DNA from 3 places in the Sphingomonas sp. FW306-05-A genome. Region 3 is predicted to be linked to each of the others. Evidence: riboswitches for the same ligand, from Rfam matches in the RefSeq annotation. Region 3 holds a riboswitch; each other region holds the start of a gene.
What was found. A riboswitch is a leader RNA that binds a small molecule or an ion and turns the genes downstream of it on or off. The one in region 3 is predicted to bind cobalamin.
Positions count from the first base shown of each region.

Region 1: another riboswitch for cobalamin. It lies ahead of AC3WJR_RS16520 (TonB-dependent receptor plug domain-containing protein); the one in region 3 lies ahead of AC3WJR_RS07675 (TonB-dependent receptor).
Region 2: another riboswitch for cobalamin. It lies ahead of cobW (cobalamin biosynthesis protein CobW); the one in region 3 lies ahead of AC3WJR_RS07675 (TonB-dependent receptor).

Region 1 covers NZ_JBYSXN010000003.1:41,014-46,014, reverse strand. Annotated here, with positions in the region: gene AC3WJR_RS16530 (TonB-dependent siderophore receptor) at 1-1,327, shown strand, start outside; gene cobU (bifunctional adenosylcobinamide kinase/adenosylcobinamide-phosphate guanylyltransferase) at 1,539-2,054, opposite strand; cobalamin riboswitch at 2,082-2,286, shown strand; gene AC3WJR_RS16520 (TonB-dependent receptor plug domain-containing protein) at 2,421-4,355, shown strand; gene AC3WJR_RS16515 (aminotransferase class I/II-fold pyridoxal phosphate-dependent enzyme) at 4,359-5,001, shown strand, end outside.
Region 2 covers NZ_JBYSXN010000001.1:1,318,577-1,323,577, forward strand. Annotated here, with positions in the region: gene cobN (cobaltochelatase subunit CobN) at 1-1,289, opposite strand, end outside; gene cobW (cobalamin biosynthesis protein CobW) at 1,296-2,333, opposite strand; cobalamin riboswitch at 2,504-2,740, opposite strand; gene rfaE2 (D-glycero-beta-D-manno-heptose 1-phosphate adenylyltransferase) at 2,744-4,219, opposite strand; gene AC3WJR_RS06095 (hypothetical protein) at 4,238-5,001, opposite strand, start outside.
Region 3 covers NZ_JBYSXN010000001.1:1,683,089-1,688,089, forward strand. Annotated here, with positions in the region: gene recJ (single-stranded-DNA-specific exonuclease RecJ) at 1-1,176, shown strand, start outside; tRNA gene AC3WJR_RS07665 (tRNA-Glu) at 1,246-1,320, shown strand; gene AC3WJR_RS07670 (hypothetical protein) at 1,363-1,647, opposite strand; cobalamin riboswitch at 2,008-2,247, shown strand; gene AC3WJR_RS07675 (TonB-dependent receptor) at 2,454-4,586, shown strand; gene AC3WJR_RS07680 (PepSY domain-containing protein) at 4,594-5,001, shown strand, end outside.

The sequences.
Region 1 (5,001 bases), on a different contig from region 3:
CGCGCCGTTCGACCGCGGGATCCCCGCGATCCGCGGCGACGCCAATGCCGTGCCGCGCACCCGTTTCTATGGCGAGCCCGGCGACGGACTGACGCGCTTCCGCAACCAGCGGCATCAAGTGACCGGCGTGTTCGGGCTGGGCAATGGCTGGTCGTTGAACGGCGGAGTCGCCTATCGCACGGGAACGCTGACGGGGTTCTCATCGGATCATGTCCAGCTCCGCCCCGACGACCGCACGCTGTGGCGGCAACGCCGCCAGCGCGATTACGCGGTCGACGACCTGTCCGCGCGCGCCGAACTGTCCGGGCGGATCGGCGCGCATCGCGTCGCTGTCGGCGTGAAGGGCTATTATCTCGACTATCAGGACCGCTACCTCCGCCGCACCCCGACCGCCGCCGCGCCTTATGCGATCAATGTCGACACGCCGGTCTACGGCATGCCGGGGCCGACCCCGATCCCGTTCGTCGACAATCGCGAGAAGCGCTGGGCGGGAACGGTCTATGTCCAGGACATGTGGGAAGCGACCGAACGGCTGACGCTGTCGGGCGGGCTTCGCGTCGATCCGTACCGCCAGCGGCTCGCCAATCTGCGCACCGGGCTCACCGTGCGGCGCGTCGATGCCCCCGTGAACGGCCGGGTCGGCGCGCGCTATCAGGTCGCTGAGCATGTCGCGCTCCACGCCAATTGGGGGGAGAGCTTCCTGCTCAACTCGGGCACCGACCGGTTCGGCACCGGCTTCGGGCCGGAGACGGGCAAGGGCTATGAAGTCGGGGTCTCCGGGGCTTGGCGCGGGATCGACGTCGCGGCAACGTGGTTCGACATCACCAAACGCGGCATCCTCACCAACGACCCGACCGACCCCGGCTATCTCGCGCCGGTCGGGCAATTGTCGAGCAAGGGCATCGAACTCGACGGATCGCTCAAGCTGGGGCCGCGCTGGCAGGTCGTCGCCAATTACGCCTGGACTCGCGCGCGCACCGACGACGCCACCTTCGCGACCGACCGCGTGCTCAACGTGCCCGAGCATAGCGGCGGCGTGTTCGTGCTCGGGCGGTTCGGTCCCACGCCCGGGCTCGGCCTGTCGGGGAGCGCGGGGGTGGCCTATGTCGGCGACCGTGCGGGCGCGATCGATGCGAGCGGGCTGGTGCTGCCGGGTTACGTGAAGGCCAAGGCGTCCGCCGAATACGGCGTGTCGCGGCATGTCTCGCTTCGGGTCGAAGCGGACAATCTGTTCGATGCGCGTTATGCACAAAGTTCGTACAGCCCGGTGTGGGTGTTTCCTGGTTCGCCGCGGACGGTGCGGTTCAGCGTTCAGGTTCACGGCTAGGCCAAGGTGTTTCGAGGGTGATCGCCAGCCTGTTCGGTCGCCCGAACCCATCGGGGCGCTTGTTCCTGCTCGCCACCCCCAATCCGTTCGGGCTGAGCGAAGTCGAAGCCCCTCTCCCCCGCAAGCCTCGGTTTGCGTGGTGGGCGGCCCTTCGACTGCGCTTAGGGCGAACGGTAGTGGGAGGGGCCGGACTCCCAAGACCGTCGCCCTCTCAGCCGGGAAACCGCTGCAACGGAAGCACCAGCCCCGCCGCGACGAAATAGGTCGCATCGACTTGCCCCGCCACCGCCTGGTTGAGCCGCCCCGCCGCATCGCGGAAGCTGCGGCCGAGCGGATGATCGGGGACGATCCCCATCCCCACCTCGTTCGTCACGATCACGATCGGCAGCGGACTCCCCGCGATGGCACCCAGCAGATCGTCCGTCGCCCCCGCAATGTCATGCTCGCCGAGCATCAGGTTGGACAGCCACAGCGTCAGGCAATCGACCAGCACCGCGCCCGTCTCGACCGAAGCGATCGCCGCGGGCAGCGCGAGCGGGCACTCCACCGTGCGCCAACGTTCGCCCCGGTCGGCGCGGTGCCGCGCGATCCGGTCCGCCATCTCGCCGTCGCGGCCCTCGGCGGTGGCGAGATAGGCGAGCGGTCCCGCGCAGGCCTCCGCCGTTTGCTGCGCCAAGCGGCTCTTGCCAGAGCGGGCACCGCCCAGGAATAGTGTCGTCCGTGTCACATCTTGCCCTTGCCCAAAGCGCGCTCTAGACGCGCCGATGCGACAGGTTCCCAGAGATGGGATGAAAAGGGAACCCGGAAGCGCGCGGGCACGCGCGTCATCCGGGGCTGTCCCCGCAACTGTGACCGGCGAGTCTTGCTCCATTCGTGCGCCACTGGATCTCCGGATTCGGGAAGGCCGAGCCAGACGACGACCCGGGAGCCAGGAGACCTGCCTGTCGCGGTTGTCCTTCGTCCGGCCGGGGTGTGCCGCGCGATCGAGGTTTTCCTCGTGAGACGACGTGGTTGGGGTCGTGCGCGGGGCGGAAAGCGGAATTCCGATTCAGCGCCGTGCGTGCCCCCGTAGCTGTTGCGAAGGGGAAAATCCGTGAAGACCTGTGCCTATCTGATCCTGTTGCCGAGCATCGCCGCCGCCGCGCCCGTGTTTGCCGAGAGCGCGCAATCCACCGCCACGCTGGAGCAAGCCGCTAACGCATCGCAGGATATCGTCGTCACCGCCAACCGCGCGGCGCGCCCGGCGGAGACCGTCGGCCAGTCGGTCACGGTGCTCGACACCGCGACGATCACCGAGCGCCAGGCGGTCGTTGTGTCCGACCTGCTGCGCCAGACGCCCGGCGTCACCGTTGTGCGCAACGGCGGGATCGGCACGACCACCTCGGTCAGCATCCGCGGCGCGGACAGCGACCAGACCGTCGCGCTGATCGATGGGATCAAGCTCAACGATCCCTCCGCCCCCGGTGGCGGGTTCAACTTCGGCAATCTGCTGATCGGCAACATCCAGCGGATCGAAGTGCTGCGCGGCGCGCAATCGGTGCTGTGGGGCAGCCAGGCGATCGGCGGCGTCGTCAATCTCATCACCCGCCAGCCGACCGAGCAGATCGCGATCAACGCGCGCGCCGAGGGCGGCGGCTATGGCACCGCGCAGGGGTTCGCCAACGTCTCGGGCAAGGTCGGGCCGGTCTCGGCAAGCCTCGGCGGCGGCTATTACAGCACCGACGGGATCTCGGCCTATGCCCCGGGCACCGAGCGGGACGGGTACCGCAACTATGCCGCAAACGGCAGCCTGGGGATCGCGCTGGCCCGCGACGTCTCGGTCGACCTGCGCGGTTTCTATACCAACAGCCGGACCGACATCGACGGTTTCCCGCCGCCCAACTTCACCTTCGGCGACACGCGCGAATATGGCGATGTGGAGCAATGGCTGGGCTATGCCGGGCTCAACGCCGCCTTGTTCGACGGGCGTCTGCGCAACCGCTTCGGTTATGCGCATACCGACACCGACCGGCGCAACATCGACCCCGATGGCGACCCGACCGAGACGTTCCGCGGGATCGGCCGCAACGACCGGCTGGAATATCAGGGGACCGCGAACGTCACCTCGGCGGTGTTCGCGACCTTCGGCGCGGAGCGGGAAGTGTCGCGCTTTTCCTCGTCGAGCTACGGCGGGCCGGTCACGCGCGGCCGGGCGCGGCTGTTCAGCGTTTACGGCCAGTTGGCCGTCACCCCGATCACCGGGCTGACCGCGACGGGCGGCGTGCGGCATGACGACCACAATGTGTTCGGCGGCGCGACGACCTTTTCGGGCAGCGGCGTCTATTCGCCCAATGGCGGCGCGACCACCCTGCGCGCGAGCTATTCGGAAGGCTTCAAGGCGCCGACGCTGTACCAGTTGCAGAGCGAATACGGGAACACGGCGCTGCGCCCGGAACGCTCGGACGGCTGGGATGCCGGGGTAACGCAAAAGGCGCTGAACGGCGCGGTCGAAGCGAGCGCGACCTACTTCCGTCGCAACTCGTCCGATCTCATCACCTTCGTGTCATGCGACGCGGCCCTGACCGGGATTTGTGCCGATCGCCCGTTCGGCACCTATGACAATATCGCACGAACTCGGGCGCAGGGGGTGGAACTGACGCTGCTGTTGCGTCCGGTCGAGCCGCTGACGGTGAGCGCGAGCTACACCTATCTCGATGCGGTCGACCGTTCCGCCGGCACCGCCACCTTTGGGCGCAAGCTGGCGCGGCGGCCGAACCAGAGCATCACGGTCAACGCCGATTACCGCTGGAGCTTCGGGCTGACGACCGGCGCGACGCTGACGTCGGTCGGGGACAGTTTCGACAACGCATCGAACGCGCGGCGGCTCGATGGTTATGTGCTGGGTGACGTGCGCGCGTCCTTCCCGGTTACGAAGAAGGTCGAGGTGTTCGGGCGGGTCGAGAACGTGTTCGATACGAAATACCAGACGATCTACCAATATGGTCAGCCCGGCCGCGCTGCCTTCGGCGGCGTCCGCCTGACGTATTGAGCGTTGCGCGCGCGCGATCTTGCCCTGTTCCACGCGCACGGCGGGCGCGTGGACGCCGCGCGTGCAATGTTCGGCGGAGACGAATGGATCGACCTGTCGACCGGGATCGCGCCCTGGGCGTGGCCGGTCGCGGACGTGCAGCTCGGGTGGGAGCAGCTCCCCGAACCGGGCGCGATCGCGGCGCTAGAGGCAGCCGCGGCGGAGGCGTTCGGGGTAGCCGATCCGGCGCGGGTCGTCGCGGTGCCGGGGAGCGACCTCGCGATGCGGCTGCTCGCGCCGGTGATCGCTGCGCGGCGGCCGTGCGTGGTGCGGCCGGGCTATGCGGGGCATCTCGCGGCATGGCCTGACGCGGTGGCGATCTTCGCGGACGCGCTGCGTGGCGTTGCGAGCGGTTCCCCCGCGCGGGAGCATGGCGGCGTGGGGGACGCCGACCTGCTCGTCCTCGCCAGCCCGGCCAACCCGGATGGACGCGTCACCGATCCCGCGCTGCTCCGCACCCTGGCGCAGCGGATGACCGTGGTGGTCGACGAAGCCTATGCCGACCCCGCGCCGGGCCTGTGCCCGGATGCCGACGACCGCCTCGTCGTGTTGCGCTCGTTCGGGAAATTCTACGGCCTGCCCGGGCTTCGGCTAGGGTTCGTCATCG
Region 2 (5,001 bases), 360 kb from region 3:
AGAACATCACCCGCAACGTTCGTCACTTTCGCCGGATCGACCGCATAGCCCGCCACCGCCAGATCCCCCAGCATAGCGCCCACCGACGCAATCGCATCGAGCCCCACCGCATGCGCCATCTGATGCGCCTTGCCGGGATAGGTCGACAGAACGATCGCGATCCGTCGTTCCGCAACCGGCGTGGCGGCAAGCCGCGCCCACCCGTCCACCTGTGCAACGATCGCTATGATCCGCGCCGGATCAGGCCGGTGCTCGCGCCGCGCATATTGCAGATCGGCGTCGCGCGGCGCGGCCTCCTTGAAGCTCGCAACGCCTGCAAAGACGCGCCCATCCACCTCAGGCAGAACGACATGCATCGCCAGATCCGCCGGAGACAACCCGCGCGGCGCGTCCAGCCAAGCCGCGCGATCCGACGTCGCCAGCGCCACCTGAAACACCGGCACCCCGGCCCCGTCGAGCGGCGTCACGCCCGCCGCATCGCTCGCCGAGAAAGCGGTCGCGTTGACCATCGCAACCGGCCCCAGCGCCGCCACCCACCGAGCGATCCAGCCGCGCGCGCCTGCCTCCTTGAGCGAGGGGACGAACAGCCCGATCGCGTCATATCCCTTGGCGGCGAACGCCGCGTGCAGCGCCGCAATCGGCGCGACATCGGCGGCCAGCAGGTACGATCGATAGAAGACCAGCAGCACCCGCGGCTTGCGCGCCGTGATCGCGAACGCGGCGGGGCAGGAGGCCCCCGTGTCGGGTTGCCACCCACCAACCGCTGCGATCACTGGCGGGGTCGCGGCAAGGTCGTCAGCCAGCCCCGCCGCTGCCGCGAGTCCCTCGATCGCGGCCCGTGCAGCGTGTGCGCCGCCAAGATCGCACAGCCCCGCCAGTCTTCGCAGCGTCGCGACGGGCAGCGTCGAGGCCGCATCCAGCCGCGCATCCACGCGCCCGTCCGCGGGCAGCACCGCCAGTGCGATCCCGCGCTGCCGGGCGAGCGCGGCGACCTGCTGGACGCCGTAAGACCAATAAGCGGTACCCCCGATCAACCGGATTAGGATCCCCCTGGCCGCACCGAGCGTCCGTTCGACATAGGTATCGACCGAAAGCGGATGCGTCAGCTCGGCGAGATTGGCGAGCCGCAGCGTCGGCAGCGCAGGCCCCGCCGCCCGCCATCCAGCCGCGAACGCGCCGAGATCGCTGTCCGAGAAGGACAGCACTACTAGATCCGCGGCATCCTGCCCCAGATCGCGCGGGGTCGCCGCGTCGTCGATGCCATGCGTTTCGCGAAAGGCGACGTGCATCGTCGCTCAGCCGATCAGCGCCGCCCTGATTGCCACAGGATCCAGCCGATCGCGCTCTGCAATCACCACGAGTTGCGACGTGCGCGCTTCGTCGCTGCGCCACAGCCGATCATAATGCGTCCGCACCCGCGCCCCGACCGCCTGCACGAGCAACCGCATCGGTTTCCCTGCCACTGCCGCATACCCCTTGACCCGCAGCACGTCGCCCTGCGCAGCAAGCGCCTCGATCCGCGATGCCAGTTCGGCGGGGTCGGCAATCTCGGGCCATGCCACGACGATGCTGTCGAAGTCGTCATGCTCATGCTCATCCTCGCCGTCATGATGCGACGGGCGCGCGGCGATATCGTCCTCCGCCGCGGCACCCAGCCCGAGCACGATCCGCGGATCGATCACGCCGTCGACGAGCTCAATCACGGGGAGCGTGCGTCGCATCTCGGCAGCGATCAACTTGCGCGCAACCACAACCGCGTCTACCCCGGCGAGGTCGCATTTAGTCAGCAGCACCAGGTCCGCGCACGCGAGCTGATCCTCGAACACTTCGGACAAGGGCGTCTCGTGGTCGATACTGGGGTCAGCCGCGCGCTGCGCATCGATCGCATCCAGGTCGGGCGCGAACCGCCCCGCCGCGACGGCCTCCGCGTCGGCGAGCGTGATGACCCCATCGACGGTAATCCGCGACCGGATCGCAGGCCAGTCGAATGCCTTGAGCAAAGGCTTTGGCAATGCCAGCCCCGATGTCTCGATCAGGATATGGTCGGGCCGGGGATCGAGCGCGAGCAACGTTTCGATCGTCGGGATGAAATCGTCCGCGACCGTGCAGCAGATACAGCCATTGGCAAGCTCGACGATGTTCTCCGCCGGGCAATCGGGGATCGCGCAGCCCTTCAGGATGTCGCCATCGACCCCGAGGGTGCCGAATTCGTTGACCACGACCGCGAGGCGTCTGCCACCAGCGGAACGGATCAGATGGCTGATCAACGTCGTCTTGCCTGCTCCCAGGAAGCCGGTGACGATGGTGACGGGAACTTTGGATAGATCGGACATGCTCTTCCCCGCGGCGCGACAGCAACGAACGGAAGGGGCCGATTACGGACGGCGCGCGACGGCGGACGAGCGCCGAATGCCGCCCGAGCCACGCACCGATGCAGCCCCAGCCGCATAGGCTCGTCGCTCAGACGGAGAACCGTGCCGCGGCCATCCCCTGGGCCAAGGCAAGAGCGACCTTATCGCCGGCAGGTCTCCTGGCTCGCGGGTCATCGCTCGAGCATCGCCTTCCCAGACGTCCGGTCCGAAGACCGGTGCAGTCCAGTGGCCGCCCGCTCCGAGTGGAGGGGGCATGACGCTTTCGCTCACCGCTTACAGTTGCAGGGACAGCCGCGGATTTGGGGGAAGCCCCCGCACCGCATTCCCATTCAAGCCCCTCGCGGGGCACCGGCGCGATCAACGAGAACCGTTTAACGGTTCTCGACTATGACTGTAGCGCAGACCGCCGGACTTGCCAATTCGCTTGTCGTTGGATCGGTAAGGCGTGTCCCCTCGCGCAGGATCGCGGTGGTCGACCGCCCGGCCAGCATCGGTGCGATGAACACCGTGCCCCCGCCGGACCGTACCAGATCCGCGCCGACGATATCATGCAGCGCATAGTCGCCGCCTTTGACGAGAACGTCCGGCCTGATGACGCGGATCAGCTCGAGCGGCGTGTCCTGCTCGAACGCGACGACGTGATCGACCGAAGCTAGTCCGCTCAGGACCTCGGCGCGATCAGCCAAAGCGTTGACCGGTCGCGTCGGGCCTTTCAGGCGCGTGACCGATGCGTCGTCGTTAAGCCCGACGACCAGCACGTCGCCCTGTCGTCGCGCCAGGTCGAGCAGTCGGACATGTCCGGCGTGAAGCACGTCGAAACACCCGTTGGCGAACACGATCCGCGCGCCCGTCTCGCGCGCATGCGCGAGCTTTGCGGCGAGCAGCGGCAACGGCACCAGCTTGGTCATGGCATGGTCGCGGCGGTACAACCGTTCTTCCAGGTCACCGCGCGAGACGACGCAGGTTCCCGGGCGGGAAACCGCGATGCCCGCGGCGACGTTCGCCTGATCAATCGCTGCGGCGATCGGCAGACCCTCGACGATTCCGACGACGAGCGCCGCCATGATGGTGTCGCCTGCGCCCGTCACGTCGAAGACCTGCAAAGCCTCGGTCGGATGGTCGACGACGTCGCCATCGCGCGACACCATCAAAATGCCCTTCGCCCCGCGCGTCACGACGAGATATTCCAGCGCCATCGCGTCGAGCACGGTTGCGGCGCGATCAGCGATGCGGTCGTCGGCGCAGTCGCCGAATAGCGCGTGAAATTCGCGCGCGTTGGGTTTGAGCAGGAATGCGCCCGTGTACCGCGCGCGGTCGGCGCACTTCGGGTCGACGAACGTCGGTACGCCGTGCTCCCGCGCGATTGCCAACAACGTCGGCAGATCGGTGAGTGCGCCTTTATCATAGTCGGAGAAGATAACCGCGCGGACGCCGTCCAACCGTGCCTCGAAGCGCCGCGCAAGTTCGTTTCGCGCGGCTTCGCCGACGCTGCCGTCATGGTCGATCCGCGCGATCTGCTGCACGCCCGATATCACGCGGGTCTTCTGCGTGGTGTGTCGTCCCGGGTCGAAGACGCAGTCGAGCACCACCTTGTAGTGTTCCATCATCCGACCAAGGTCCTGCCCGGCAGCATCGTCCCCGCAGATTGTCAGCAGGGTGCAGCGTTGTCCCAGCGCTACCACGTTCGCCGCCACGTTCGCCGCACCACCGGGACGGATATCTTCGCGCGCCGCCCTGATGACGGGCACGGGGGCTTCGGGCGAGATTCGGGTGGTTTCGCCGATTATGTAGCGATCGACCATCGCATCGCCGACGACGAGAATTGAGGGCGCAAGTGCGTCGGTCATCCGATTAGCCCTCTCATGTCAGCGCCATCCTGCGATCTGCGAAAGCTCGCTTCGCGCGGCGAGCGCCGGCCAGCGACTCGCCCAGCCGCTGCCGTGATCCTGGCCGGCAACGATGACGATGGACGCATGCGTGGTGGGCCCCATCCGGGCGACGAAGCTCCGCGCGACCGACGAGTCGACGACCTTGTCCTCCGACCCGACGAAGTGAATCTGTGGCAGGTTCGAAATCACAGCCGCATCCGTCGCGGGATCGATCGAGCGGGACAGCGGGGTCAAATGCCGGGCGCGGACCCATTGCGCGAGGTCGAGATTGGCCGCGACGGTGATCAACCCGGCGACATCCTGACGTCGTTCCGCCAGCAGTGCCGCCAGCGCGCCACCGCCCGAGTAGCCGACCAGGATGATCCGCGGCCTGTTCGTCTCGCGCTTGAGCCGGTCCAGCGCCACGTTCGCGCTGTCGATGACGTCGACCGACAGGCGCGCGATGCTCCAGTAATCGCTGTGACAGGTGCGACCGCGCGGATGATATTGGCAGGGGCGCGCAAGCCACGCCACCGCCCCCCTGCCGGGGTGCTGCAGCGCCAGCCGCAGCGCCAGTGGGTCGGTCGGCGTGGGATCGAGCGAACGTCGCCCCTCGCGCGTATAAGCCAGGCCGTCGCCCTCGATATAGACGACCATGACACCCGATCGATCGCTGCCTTGGCGCCATGCCGCAGCGAGGTCGAAATCGGCGGCCGGGATCACCTCCCACTGCCATTTCGCCTGCCGCGCAAGCCGTTGCG
Region 3 (5,001 bases):
GATGGCGCGGCGCACGGTCACCTCGCCGCCGTTGGCGTTGCCTTCCTGCTCGCCGCGGCGCTGGTGCGCACATTGCGCGCACGCGGCTATTTCGAGACCCGTACCGAACCACGCTTGCTCGATCTGCTCGACCTTGTCGCGCTCGGCACGGTCGCGGACGTGGCACAACTCAAGGGCCTCAACCGCGCATTCGTCGCGCAGGGCCTGAAGGTGATGGCGCAGCGTCGCAATATCGGGCTGAACGCGCTCATTACCGCTTCGCGTCTCACGCGCGCCCCTACGTGCAGCGATCTCGGCTTCGCACTCGGACCGCGCATCAATGCGGGCGGGCGAGTCGGCAAGTCCGATCTCGGCGTGCGGCTGCTCACCACCCGCGATCAGGCCGAGGCGGATGCGATCGCGGTCGAACTGGATAGGCTCAACGAGGAACGCCGCGCGATCGAGGCGATCGTCCAGGAAGCCGCGGATATCATCGCGCAGTCCAAGAGCAACCGTGCGGTGCTCGTCGTCGCGGGGCATGGCTGGCACCCCGGCGTCATCGGCATTGTCGCGGGACGGTTGAAGGAGAAATACGGACGCCCGGCGCTCGTGATTGCGATCGACGATGCCGGGATGGGCAAAGGATCGGGCCGATCGATCCCGGGGGTCGACCTTGGCGCGGCAGTGCTGGCGGCAAAGGACTCGGAGCTGCTCGTCGCGGGTGGCGGGCACGCCATGGCGGCAGGGCTGACGATTGCCGAAGACCGAATCGCGCTTCTCGACGACTTCCTGAGCGACCGGCTCGACGCAGCGGTCACGCGCGCCATGGGCGACCGCGCCCTCTTGCTCGACGCGGTGCTGACGACCGCGGGCGTGAACCCGGAACTGGTCGCTGCGATGGAAGCGGGCGGCCCCTACGGCATGGGCTGGCCGCAACCGCGAATCGTCGCGGGACCGGTCCGCGTGATCAAGGCCGACATCGTCGGCAACGGGCATGTCCGGGCGATTGTTTCCGGGGACGGAGGCGGAACGCTCAAGACGGTCGCGTTTCGCGCAGCAGAAGGGCTGCTGGGCCAGGCCCTGCTCGGCGCCCCGCCCCACCGCCGCCTGTGGCTCGCAGGGCGCGCTAAACTGGACGACTGGGGCACGCGACCATCCGCAGAATTACACCTCGATGACGCAGCATGGGCAAATTGATGCGTAAAGCGCTTGACCGCCGCGCAGACTTTGCCTAACCGGCCCTTCGCTTCCCGAGCAATCGGGGACGGCCCCTTCGTCTAGCGGTTAGGACGCGGCCCTTTCACGGCTGAAGCACGGGTTCGATTCCCGTAGGGGTCACCATTTTGAAAAGCAGTTTTCAATATGGTGACGAGATTTAGAACATTAGAAACCGACCACGTATAAGTTGAGAATAGGGTGCCCAATCGGGCGTCCCTCTTGCGACGCGACTCCGCGCCCTCGATGTTTCAATTCCCGCCAACAGGCCAAGCGCAGATCGTGGCGCTTACACCCTAGACGAATGGTGTTCATACGCTCGATGAAGCCACGCGACAGCTTACGCTCCCCCACCACGCGTGTGTCATGGATGACCGTGTCAATATCCATGCCGTTCATCGCGGTGACCTCGTAATGAGTTGCGACGATGATACGTATCAGGCGGGATGCCATCAGCAAATACGTCTTGGCCGGTAGCAGACTAATCGAGGAATACCTGCATTTGGGACATCGTCGTCTGCACGCGACTAGTCGCGCACAACTGGAGTGAGTCCGTGACACGCTGACAATAGAGCATTCGATTTCAGTGTTCGGTTTGCCGACCAAGGCTGAGGCGGTGTCGGGTCAGGTACTCCGTAATGCAGCAATGCCCCAGACCTTGACATCGTGATGCATGCGCCCGTTCCCAACTCTCACTATTTGTTGAGGACCACCGAGTTTCCGTCTGGGCCGTTGCAATAGTCGCTTCGACCGATTGCCGGATGATCTTCGTCAGGATACACAGTCTCCGCTGACCTGTTCCAAGTGAAGAGGCCGGCATGATCGCGTCGGTGCCCCGAAAGGGGCTTAAAAGGGAACGCGGTGAGGGTGGCTCGCCACCTGAAGCCGAGGCTGTCCCTGCAACTGTAAGCGGCGAGCGCGATGCATTTCGCTTCTTCCTTGTTCGGAAGGAGCAGCCACTGGGCCGGTCGTGATGTCACGCAAGGCCTGGGAAGGCCGTGCATCGTGTGATGACCCGTGAGCCAGGAGACCTGCCGGCGTCTGGTCGCTCTTGCCTGGCCCAGGGGGTGGCCGCGGCACGGTACTCCGTCGAGCGACGACGTGTGCGGTGGGGACCGCACGGGCATGCGTGCCGGTCGCGATGGCGTCCGGCTGGCGCGGATGTCGGCCGTTCGCGGGAGGTCCCTGCCGGGTTCGCTCGACGCCCGGGGGTTACCATATTGCCGTTCCTGTCTTCTCGCCTCGCGTTCGCGGGCGCTTTGCTATCGCCTGTTCTCGCAGCACCGCTCACGGCCCAGTCCGCGCCTGCTTCCGACGCCGAGGACATCCTGGTTGTCGGCCAGCATGCCCAAGTCACGCTAACCACGCCAAATCAGACCGGCAGCCGCCTGCGCCTCACGCCGCTCGAGACCCCCGCGACGATCTCGGTCATCGATGGCGCCACGATCCGCGCGCGCGGCGACATGTCGGTGATCGACGCGACGAGCCGCGCACCGGGCATCAGCAACGCTGGCAATCCCGGCAATGGCGGCACCGCGCTCGCCGCGCGGGGCTTTAGCGGTCAGGGATCCGTGCTCCAACTGATCGACGGCGTACGGCTGTTCCCGGCTGCGGGCACGATCACCTTTCCGACCGATCCGTGGATGGTCGAACGGATCGACATCCTGAGTGGTCCGGCCTCGGTGCTCTACGGCCAGGGCGCGCTTGGCGGCGCGGTGAATGTCCTGATGCGCAAACCCGATACGCAGCGTACGCAAATGGAAGGCGAGATCGGCTATGGCTCGCAGAACAGCTTCCATGTGGCGGCCGATGCAGGGGGGCCGATCACCGAGCGCCTGTCCTATCGTATCGACGGCAGCTACCGCCGCTCCGACGGCTATGTCGATCGTGGCCAGTCGCGCAGCCATGCCGTGTCGGGGACGCTGCGCTGGGCACCGACCGACACGCTCGTCGTCACCGCGCGAGACGATTATGGCGACCAGAAGCCGATGCGCTATTTCGGTACGCCGCTGATCGACGGACGGCTCGACGACCGCATCCGGGAGCGAAACTACAACACGCGCGACGGCTATATTCGCTACCGCGACAACCGCACCAGCCTGCAGGTCGACTGGACGCCAAGCGATGCGGTCAGCGTCAGCAACCAGGCCTATCGCCTGACCTCCAAACGGTCGTGGCTCAATCTCGAAAGCTATTGCTGGATCGCCGCAGAAGGCGTCTGTTCCAACGGCAGTGGCAACGCCGGCACACCCGGCCGCATCCTCCGCACCGACATGACCGGGATCGTCCACGACCAGACGCAGTGGGGCGATCAGGGCAGCGTGACGCTCAGGACGGACGTCGCCGATGGCGTCCGCAACGACTTTGTCGTGGGCTTTGACGTCAACCTCATCAAACTCACCTACTCCCACAATTTCGGGTCTGATCCCCAGGCTTCGGAGGTCGATCCCTTCGCGTTCAATCCCGGTCTGATCGTCGATACGCAGGGGATCGCACCGCGCTATCGTACGCGCACCAACGAATATGCGGTCTTCGCCGAGGACCGGCTGAAGCTCGGCACGCACGTCTCGATCGTCGGTGGCGTGCGCTACGAGCGCGACAAGATCCGCCGCTGGTCGATCGACTATCCAGGCGGCGCAAGCACCGAGACGTTCGCGCTCGACAAGCGGCTGCACAATGTGACCTGGCGGGTCGGGAGCGTCTATCAGCCGATCCCGACGGTTTCGCTTTATGCGCAATATGCTACCGGCGTGGACCCGCTGGGGACGCTTACCACCTATTCGACCGGGCAGGTGCAGTTCAGCAACGCGGTGGGCGATCAGGTTGAAGTCGGCGGCAAGGCGGTGTTCCTTGATGGTCGCGGCACCGCCACCCTCGCAGCCTATCGCATCGTCAAGAAACGCCTGCTGGCGCAACTGACCCCGACAAGCCCGGTCGAGCAGGTAGGCCAACGATCGGCCAAGGGCATCGAGGCCGCGGTATCGCTCGATCTGCCTTATGGTATCGGGATCGATGCGAACGGCAGCGTGCTCGACGCGACGTTCGACGACTTCGTCTCCGGCGGTTCGAGCTTCAACGGCAATACCCCGCCGGACGTGCCCGAGACTCTCGCCAATCTCTGGCTGCGCTGGAACACGACGCACGCGCTCCAGGCACGCGCCGGGCTGCGCTACGTTGGACGACGCTATTCGGACAACGCCAACAGCTTCCGCGTCCCCAGCTACACCACGGTCGATGCCACGCTTTCCTATGCGGTGACGCCACGCCTCGCGGTCGATATCCACGCCTACAACCTGTTCGACCGGGCCTACGCGCTCAGCACGTACAACAATCAGCAGTGGGTTCTTGGTCGTCCCCGCTCAATCGACGTGTCGCTTCGTGCCAGCTTTTAACGCCCTCATGCAGCCGACGCTTGGCAAGACTGCCCGGCGTTGGCTGTACCTCGTTCATCGCTGGATCGGTATCGCCAGCTGCCTGCTCTTCGCCATGTGGTTCCTGTCCGGGCTGGTGATGCTCTACGTGCCCTATCCCTCCCTCTCGTCAGCCGAGACGCTGGCTGGGGGCGAGGCGATCGACTGGGCAGCGGTGGACGTGCCGCCCCCCCTAGACGGCGGACGGCTGCCGCAGGCGCTGTTGCTCGAAATGCGCGACGGCACGCCTGTCTGGCGCGTGACCGGATGGAACGGAACGCACACGACGGTCTCGGCCAGTCGCGGTACTGTCCTGCGACCGGTCGATGCTCTTTACGCCGGTCGGATCGCCGGTCGTTTTGGAAACGCACCGACGCAGCACGTAGAACGGCTGACC